DNA from 2 places in the Streptomyces sp. NBC_00448 genome. Region 2 is predicted to be linked to the other one. Evidence: predicted binding sites of a transcription regulator. Region 2 holds the regulator's gene; the other holds the start of a gene.
What was found. Region 2 encodes HspR, which represses chaperone genes until heat shock. Its sites were predicted from a motif close to TTGAGNNNNNNNNNCTCAA; they were not measured.

Region 1: lon (endopeptidase La) is a predicted target of HspR. The motif match lies at 1,944-1,962, and genes of this name have one in related genera.

What each region holds. Positions count from the first base shown of each region.
Region 1 covers NZ_CP107913.1:6,615,874-6,619,289, forward strand. The annotation lists gene OG370_RS28510 (spermidine synthase) at 1-378, opposite strand, end outside; gene OG370_RS28515 (class I SAM-dependent methyltransferase) at 525-1,469, shown strand; gene lon (endopeptidase La) at 1,985-3,416, shown strand, end outside.
Region 2 covers NZ_CP107913.1:5,429,630-5,433,045, forward strand. The annotation lists gene grpE (nucleotide exchange factor GrpE) at 1-442, shown strand, start outside; gene dnaJ (molecular chaperone DnaJ) at 479-1,672, shown strand; gene OG370_RS23195 (heat shock protein transcriptional repressor HspR) at 1,677-2,153, shown strand; gene OG370_RS23200 (FBP domain-containing protein) at 2,277-2,783, shown strand; gene OG370_RS23205 (pyridoxamine 5'-phosphate oxidase family protein) at 2,877-3,284, opposite strand; gene OG370_RS23210 (cytochrome P450 family protein) at 3,333-3,416, opposite strand, start outside.

The DNA of each region.
Region 1 (3,416 bases), 1.2 Mb from region 2:
CGCGAAGTGGCCGGCCCGGTGCCAGTCGATCACCGCCTGCTCCCGCTCGACCACGTCGATCCGTGCCCAGCGCGGTTGGCCGGCGGCCCGGGCGAGCGAGAAGCCGACGCCGAGCCCGCCGATCAGCACGCTCGCCCGGTCCCGGCCGGCCGGCAGCGCGTCCAGCGCCACGTCGACCAGCAGCCGCTCCGAGCGGCCGTCGGAGGTGTCCATCAGGAAGGTGCCGTTGGCGATGATCTCCAGGTGCGCGCCGCGCCGGCGCAGCACCGCCTCCCCGTACGGGCCGTCGCGCCGGTCCAGCACGACCGGTCCTTCGCCGGTCAGGAGGCCGGGACCAGGGGTCGGGAAGCGCGGGTCACGCGTGTTCAAAGCCGCCATGACCCCATTTTGACGGACCCGGGGCAAACCCATGGCCGGACGTCGGCCGCCGCGTCATCGGGCGTTCAACTCCCGTACCGGAGGACTTCCGTTGTTCTGTGCCCGCAGATGGTCCGGGCCCCTGGGGCGCGGCGTAGGTTCCGGCCATGTCGCCCATTCTGAACAGCCCGATGGCCAAGCGGCTCCTGCGCCCTGCCACGACGCTCGTCGACCAGCGCGTCCAGCGCCCTGTCTCCCGGCTGCGCAAGGAACTGGACGCCCTGCGGCGGGAGGTGAAGGAGCTGGAGCAACTGCGCCGGCAGGTCGGCGAGCTGCGCGGCCAGGAGTACGCGGTCGGGCTGCTCTTCGACCGCACCGGCCGCAGCGGCCCCCGGCTGCCCACCGCGGCGCAGATCGACAAGCTGGTGGCCGAGGTGGCGAAGGTCAGCGGGACCGACCCGAAGGCGGCCCGGCGCAACGTGACGGTCGCGTTCCGCAACGTGATCGCGCTGGAGGCGCTGGCGGTCGGCCGGCTCGCCGGCTCCACCCAGAACGTCTGCGGCAAGCTCGCCACGGTGCCGCTGCTCGACCCGCCCAACGCGGAGGTGCTGGAGATCGGCACGCTGTACGGGCTCTTCTCGGCGACGATGCTGCGGATGCTGCACCGCGCGGGGATCGAGCCCGAGCTGACGATCGTGGACCCGCTGGTCGGTACGCAGCTCCAGCCGGGCGGGCTGGAGGGCCTCGACCCCACGGGTACGCCGGTCCGGCTCGACGTGGTCCGGGCGAACCTGGCGCTCGGGGGGAAGGCGGGCGAGCGGGCCCGGGTGCAGGTCGGCTTCTCCGGCGACCCCGACGTGCGCGCGGCGGTCTCCGACCGGGAGTACGGCGTGATCGTCATCGACGGGGACCACTCCGCGCAGGGCGTGACCGAGGACCTCGAGTGGGCCGAGAGCATCGCGGCCCCGGGCGCCGTCGTGGTCCTCGACGACTACGGCGACAACAAGTGGGCCGGCGTCCAGGAGGGCGCGGACGCCTACCTCGCCGGCTCCACCCGTTTCGACCTGGTCGGACGCGTTTCCACCTCGGCGTTTCTGCGGGCGCGGGACTGACCCACCGGGGTGCCCCGTTCTGTCGGTTCCGGGACCACCTGCCGGTGGGGGGTTGCGCCCGCCGTTCCCCGGGCCCCTGGATTCGTGACGGCTCTTCCGCGAAAAGAGCGTTGTCGCAGGCTCGGGGGCACGGGGATGCCCCTCGGGGGTGCCGCACCTGTGGATTTCGGGATCTTGCGCCCGGTGGCCTGCTGAGCGCGCAGTTCCCCGCGCCCCTTGGGGGTCGTTGCTCGCCGTTGCTGAGTTGCGGTTCCGGGAAGCCCTTCTTCAGCGGAGGAGCCGCACCAATCTCAGGAGCGCGTGGGGGCACCTCCCAGGCGAAGCTCTGGGGGAGAACTGCGCGACCAGCCCACCACTGGCCGCAAGGTCCCGGAGCCGACAGGAACCCCCCTCCCGGGGGGACTGCTCCCGGCCCACCGCAGGTGATCGCTCAGGGCGAACGTAGGGCCGGGAACACGGGCGGAGCCCTTTGCATTGAGTCAGGTGTACTCAACTTGCTTGCAAAGGGAGCGATCATGGCGTTTGAGCCGAAGAGTTCCAACCTCACCCTCCCCGTACTGCCGCTCGACGGTGAGGTCGTGCTGCCCGGCATGGTCGTACCGCTCGACCTGACGGACAGCGAAGTGCGGGCCGCGGTGGAGGCCGCCCAGGCGGCCCACGCCGGGGACACGGCGGGCAAACCCCGCGTGCTTCTGGTGCCGAGGGTCGATGGGAACTACGCGGCCGTGGGCACCCTCGGGACGGTCGAGCAGGTCGGGCGGCTGTCCGACGGCGACCCCGGCGCGGTGATCAAGGGCCGCTCACGGGTGCGGATCGGCGCGGGCACGACCGGCCCGGGTGCGGCCCTGTGGGTGGAGGGCACCGTCGTGGAGGAGCCGGCGCCGCAGGGGGCGCCTGGCACCGTGGCCGAGCTGATGAAGGAGTACAAGGCGCTCGCCACCAGTTGGCTGCGCAAGCGCGGCGCCTGGCAGGTGGTCGACCGCGTGCAGCAGATCGACGACGCCGGGCAGCTCGCCGACAACTCCGGCTACTCCCCGTTCCTGAGCGTGGAGCAGCGCGTGGAGCTTCTGGAGACCGCCGACCCGGTGGCCCGGCTGAAGCTCGCCACGCAGTGGCTGCGCGACCACCTCGCCGAGCAGGACGTCGCCGAGACGATCCGCAAGGACGTCCAGGAGGGCATGGAGAAGCAGCAGCGCGAGTTCCTGCTCCGCCAGCAGCTGGAGGCGGTCCGCAAGGAGCTGGCCGAGCTGAACGGCGACCCCGACAACGAGACGGACGACTACCGGGTCCGGGTGGAGTCCGCCGACCTGCCCGAGAAGGTCCGCGAGGCCGCCCTGAAGGAGGTCGAGAAGCTGGAGCGCTCCTCGGACGCCTCCCCGGAGGGCTCGTGGATCAGGACCTGGCTGGACACCGTTCTCGAACTGCCGTGGAACACCACCACCGAGGACACCTACGACGTCGCGGGCGCCCGGGCCGTGCTGGACGCGGACCACTCCGGCCTCGACGACGTGAAGGAGCGGATCACCGAGTACCTGGCGGTCCGCAAGCGCCGGGCCGACCGCGGTCTCGGCGTGGTCGGCGGCCGCCGCGGCGGCGCGGTCCTGGCGCTGGTCGGGCCGCCCGGGGTCGGAAAGACCTCGCTCGGCGAGTCCGTGGCCCGCGCGATGGGCCGCGAGTTCGTCCGGGTGGCGCTCGGCGGCGTCCGCGACGAGGCCGAGATCCGCGGCCACCGCAGGACGTACGTGGGCGCGCTGCCCGGCCGGATCGTGCGCGCGATCAAGGAGGCCGGGTCGATGAACCCGGTGGTGCTGCTCGACGAGGTCGACAAGGTCGGCTCGGACTACCGGGGCGACCCGGCGGCCGCGCTGCTCGAAGTCCTCGACCCGGCGCAGAACCACACCTTCCGCGACCACTACCTGGAGGTCGAACTCGACCTGTCCGACGTGG
Region 2 (3,416 bases):
CGTCGCCGTCAAGGAGGTCGCGGTCGCCAACCTGCTGACCGAACTGCTCCCGGTGCTCGACGACATCGGCCGGGCGCGGGAACACGGCGAACTGGTGGGCGGCTTCAAGTCGGTCGCCGAGTCGCTGGAGACGGTCGCCGCGAAGCTGGGCCTGCAGCAGTTCGGCAAGGAGGGCGAGCCCTTCGACCCGCTGGTGCACGAGGCACTGATGCACAGCTATTCGCCTGATGTCACACAGACGACATGCGTGCAGATCCTCCAGCCGGGGTACCGCATCGGGGAGCGCAATCTGCGGCCGGCCCGGGTCGCGGTCGCCGAGCCCCAGCCGGGCGCCCACGGCAAGGACGAGCAGTCCGAGTCGGACGAGCCGGCCGACCAGGCCGACCGCGCCGACCGGAAGGCGGACGACGACGAGGAGACCGGTGGCCCGTCCAAGGGCTGACGGAGCGGGACGTGACGGAGAGGAGGGACGCCGAGGATGAGCATCAGTAGGGACCTGTTGGAGAAGGACCTGTACAAGGTCCTCGGTGTCCCCAAGGACGCCACCGACGCCGAGATCAAGAAGGCGTACCGCAAGCTGGCCCGGGAGTTCCACCCCGACGCCAACAAGGGCGACGCCAAGGCCGAGGAGCGCTTCAAGGAGATCTCCGAGGCCAACGACGTCCTCTCCGACACCAAGCGGCGCAAGGAGTACGACGAGGGCCGCGCGCTGTTCGGCAACGGCGGCATGCGGCCGGGTCCCGGCGCGGGTGGCAGCGGCGGGTTCAACTTCGACCTGGGCGACCTCTTCGGCGGCGCCCAGGGGCCCGGCGGCACCACCACGACCGGCCAGGGCGGCGGCTTCGGCGGCGGCCTGGGCGACGTGTTCGGCGGCCTGTTCAACCGGGGCGGCGGCACCCGCGTGCAGCCGCGCCGCGGCCAGGACATCGAGTCCGAGGTGACGCTCAGCTTCACCGAGGCCGTCGACGGGGCGACCGTCCCGCTGCGGATGTCCTCGCAGTCGCCCTGCAAGGCGTGCTCCGGCACCGGCGACAGGAACGGCACGCCCCGGGTGTGCCCGACCTGCGTCGGCACCGGGCAGGTCTCGCGCGGTGGCGGTGGCGGCTTCTCGCTCACCGACCCGTGCGTGGACTGCAAGGGCCGCGGTCTGATCGCGGAGAACCCCTGCGAGGTCTGTCACGGCAGCGGCCGGGCGAAGAGCTCGCGCACCATGCAGGTCCGCATCCCCGCCGGGGTCACCGACGGGCAGCGCATCCGGCTGCGCGGCAAGGGCGCCCCCGGCGAGCGCGGCGGACCGGCCGGCGACCTGTACGTGGTCGTGCACGTCGGCCGGCACCCGGTGTTCGGCCGCAAGGACGCCAACCTGACGGTCACGGTCCCGGTGAGCTTCACCGAGGCCGCGCTCGGCGGCGAGATCAAGGTGCCCACCCTCGGCGGGCCGCCGGTCACCTTGAAGCTGCCCGCCGGCACGCCGAACGGCCGGACCCTGCGGGCCCGGGGCAAGGGCGCGGTGCGCAAGGACGGTTCACGCGGCGATCTGCTCGTCACGGTCGAGGTGGCGGTGCCCGCACGGACCGAGGGCAAGGCGCTGGACGCGCTGGAGTCCTACCGTGAGGCGACCGCGGACCTCGACCCGCGGGCGGAGTTGTTCAAGGCCGCAAAGGGAGCGTGAGCGGATGAGCATCGACGGCGGCGGGGTCTCCGGGCCCCGGATGGGACGCGGCCGCAATCCGTACCAGTTGACGGAGGAGTCGCCGGTCTACGTGATCTCCGTGGCGGCCGAGCTGTCCGGGCTGCACCCGCAGACCCTGCGGCAGTACGACCGCCTCGGCTTGGTCTCGCCGGACCGCGCGGCCGGCCGCGGGCGCCGTTACTCGGCCCGCGACATCGAGCAGTTGCGGGAGGTGCAGCGCCTCTCGCAGGACGAGGGCATCAACCTCGCCGGCATCAAGCGGATCATCGAGCTGGAGAACCAGGTCGCCGCGCTCCAGGCCCGGGTCGCCGAACTCTCCGCCGCCGTCGACGGCGCCGCCGCCGTCATCCAGCAGCGCGAGGCCGCGGTGCACGCGTCGTACCGCCGCGACCTGGTGCCGTACCAGGACGTGCAGCACACGAGCGCGCTGGTGGTGTGGCGTCCCAAGCGGGACGGCTAGAACCTGCCCTTGGAGCCTGCGCTGCCGTTGCCGTACCCGCGTCCCTTCGGGGCGCGGGTACCGTACGTCGCCGGCCGTAAATGCGGCGACAGCCCCGCGGGTCGCTTGTTAGCTTCGGATGCCATGGACCCACTTGGTGAAGCGCAGATCCGGGACTCCTTCGTGAACTGCTCGAAGGGGGAGGCGAAGCGGATCAGGCTGCCTCGGGACCTGGCGGAGGTGCCGTGGGGCGACCTCGACTTCTTCGGCTGGCGGGACCCGGGTGCGCCGGACCGCGCGTACGTGGTGACCGGCGGGGAGCGGCCGCTGGGGATCACCCTGCGGATCGCGCCGGGGGCACGGAGGAACCTGATGCGCAGCAGCCTGTGCTCGATCTGCCTGACCGGGCACTCCGGCGGCGGGGTCGACCTGCTGGCCGCGCCGCTGGCCGGCCCGGCCGGGCGGCAGGGCAACACCGTGGGCATCTACATGTGCGCCGACCTGGCCTGTTCCCTGTATGTGCGGGGCAAGAAGACCTCGGTGCTGGCCAAGCGCATGGAGGAGACCCTGACGCTGGAGGAGCAGGTGGAGCGCACCCTGCGCAACCTGGACGCCTTCCTGACCAAGGTCACCGGCGCCCGCGCGGCCTGAACCGGCGCCCGGGCGGCCTGAACCGGCGGCCCGAACCCGGATCGCCCGAACCCGGATCGCCTGAAACCGAGTCCGCGGCGCCGGGTGGACGTGTCAGGCGTTGCCCATCGCGCGGGTGAGGGCGATCTCGATGACGACGCGGTCCGGGTTGAACGCGGGGGTGCGGTCGTAGCGCTCGGTGTAGCGGCGTACGGCGTCGGCGACGCGTTCAGGGTCGGCGCTGACGGTGGCGAGCCCTTCGAGGGTGGCCCAACGGCGGCCCTCCGCCTGACAGACCGCGACCCGGGCGCCGGACGGCCCGGCGGCCCGCACGTTCGCGGCCTTGCGGCTGGCGGTGTTGGTGATCACCCGGGCGAGCCCCGCCTCGGGGTCGTAGGTGACGCCGACCGGGACGACGTGCGGGGAGCCGTCGGGGCGGCTGGTGGTCAGCGTGCACAGGTGGTACTCGCGCCAGAAGTCGAGGAATCCGGCGTCGGGGGAGCGGGGGTCACGGCGGGCCATGGGAGGAACCGTAGCCCGTCGGTGCGGTGGCGTTGCCCGCGCCGGGGCTCAACCGTCCAGCCGGATCGGCAGTTCCTCCACGCTGTTGCCGACGAAGCCCGGCAGTGGCGGCAGCCCGTCCTCGTCCACGGC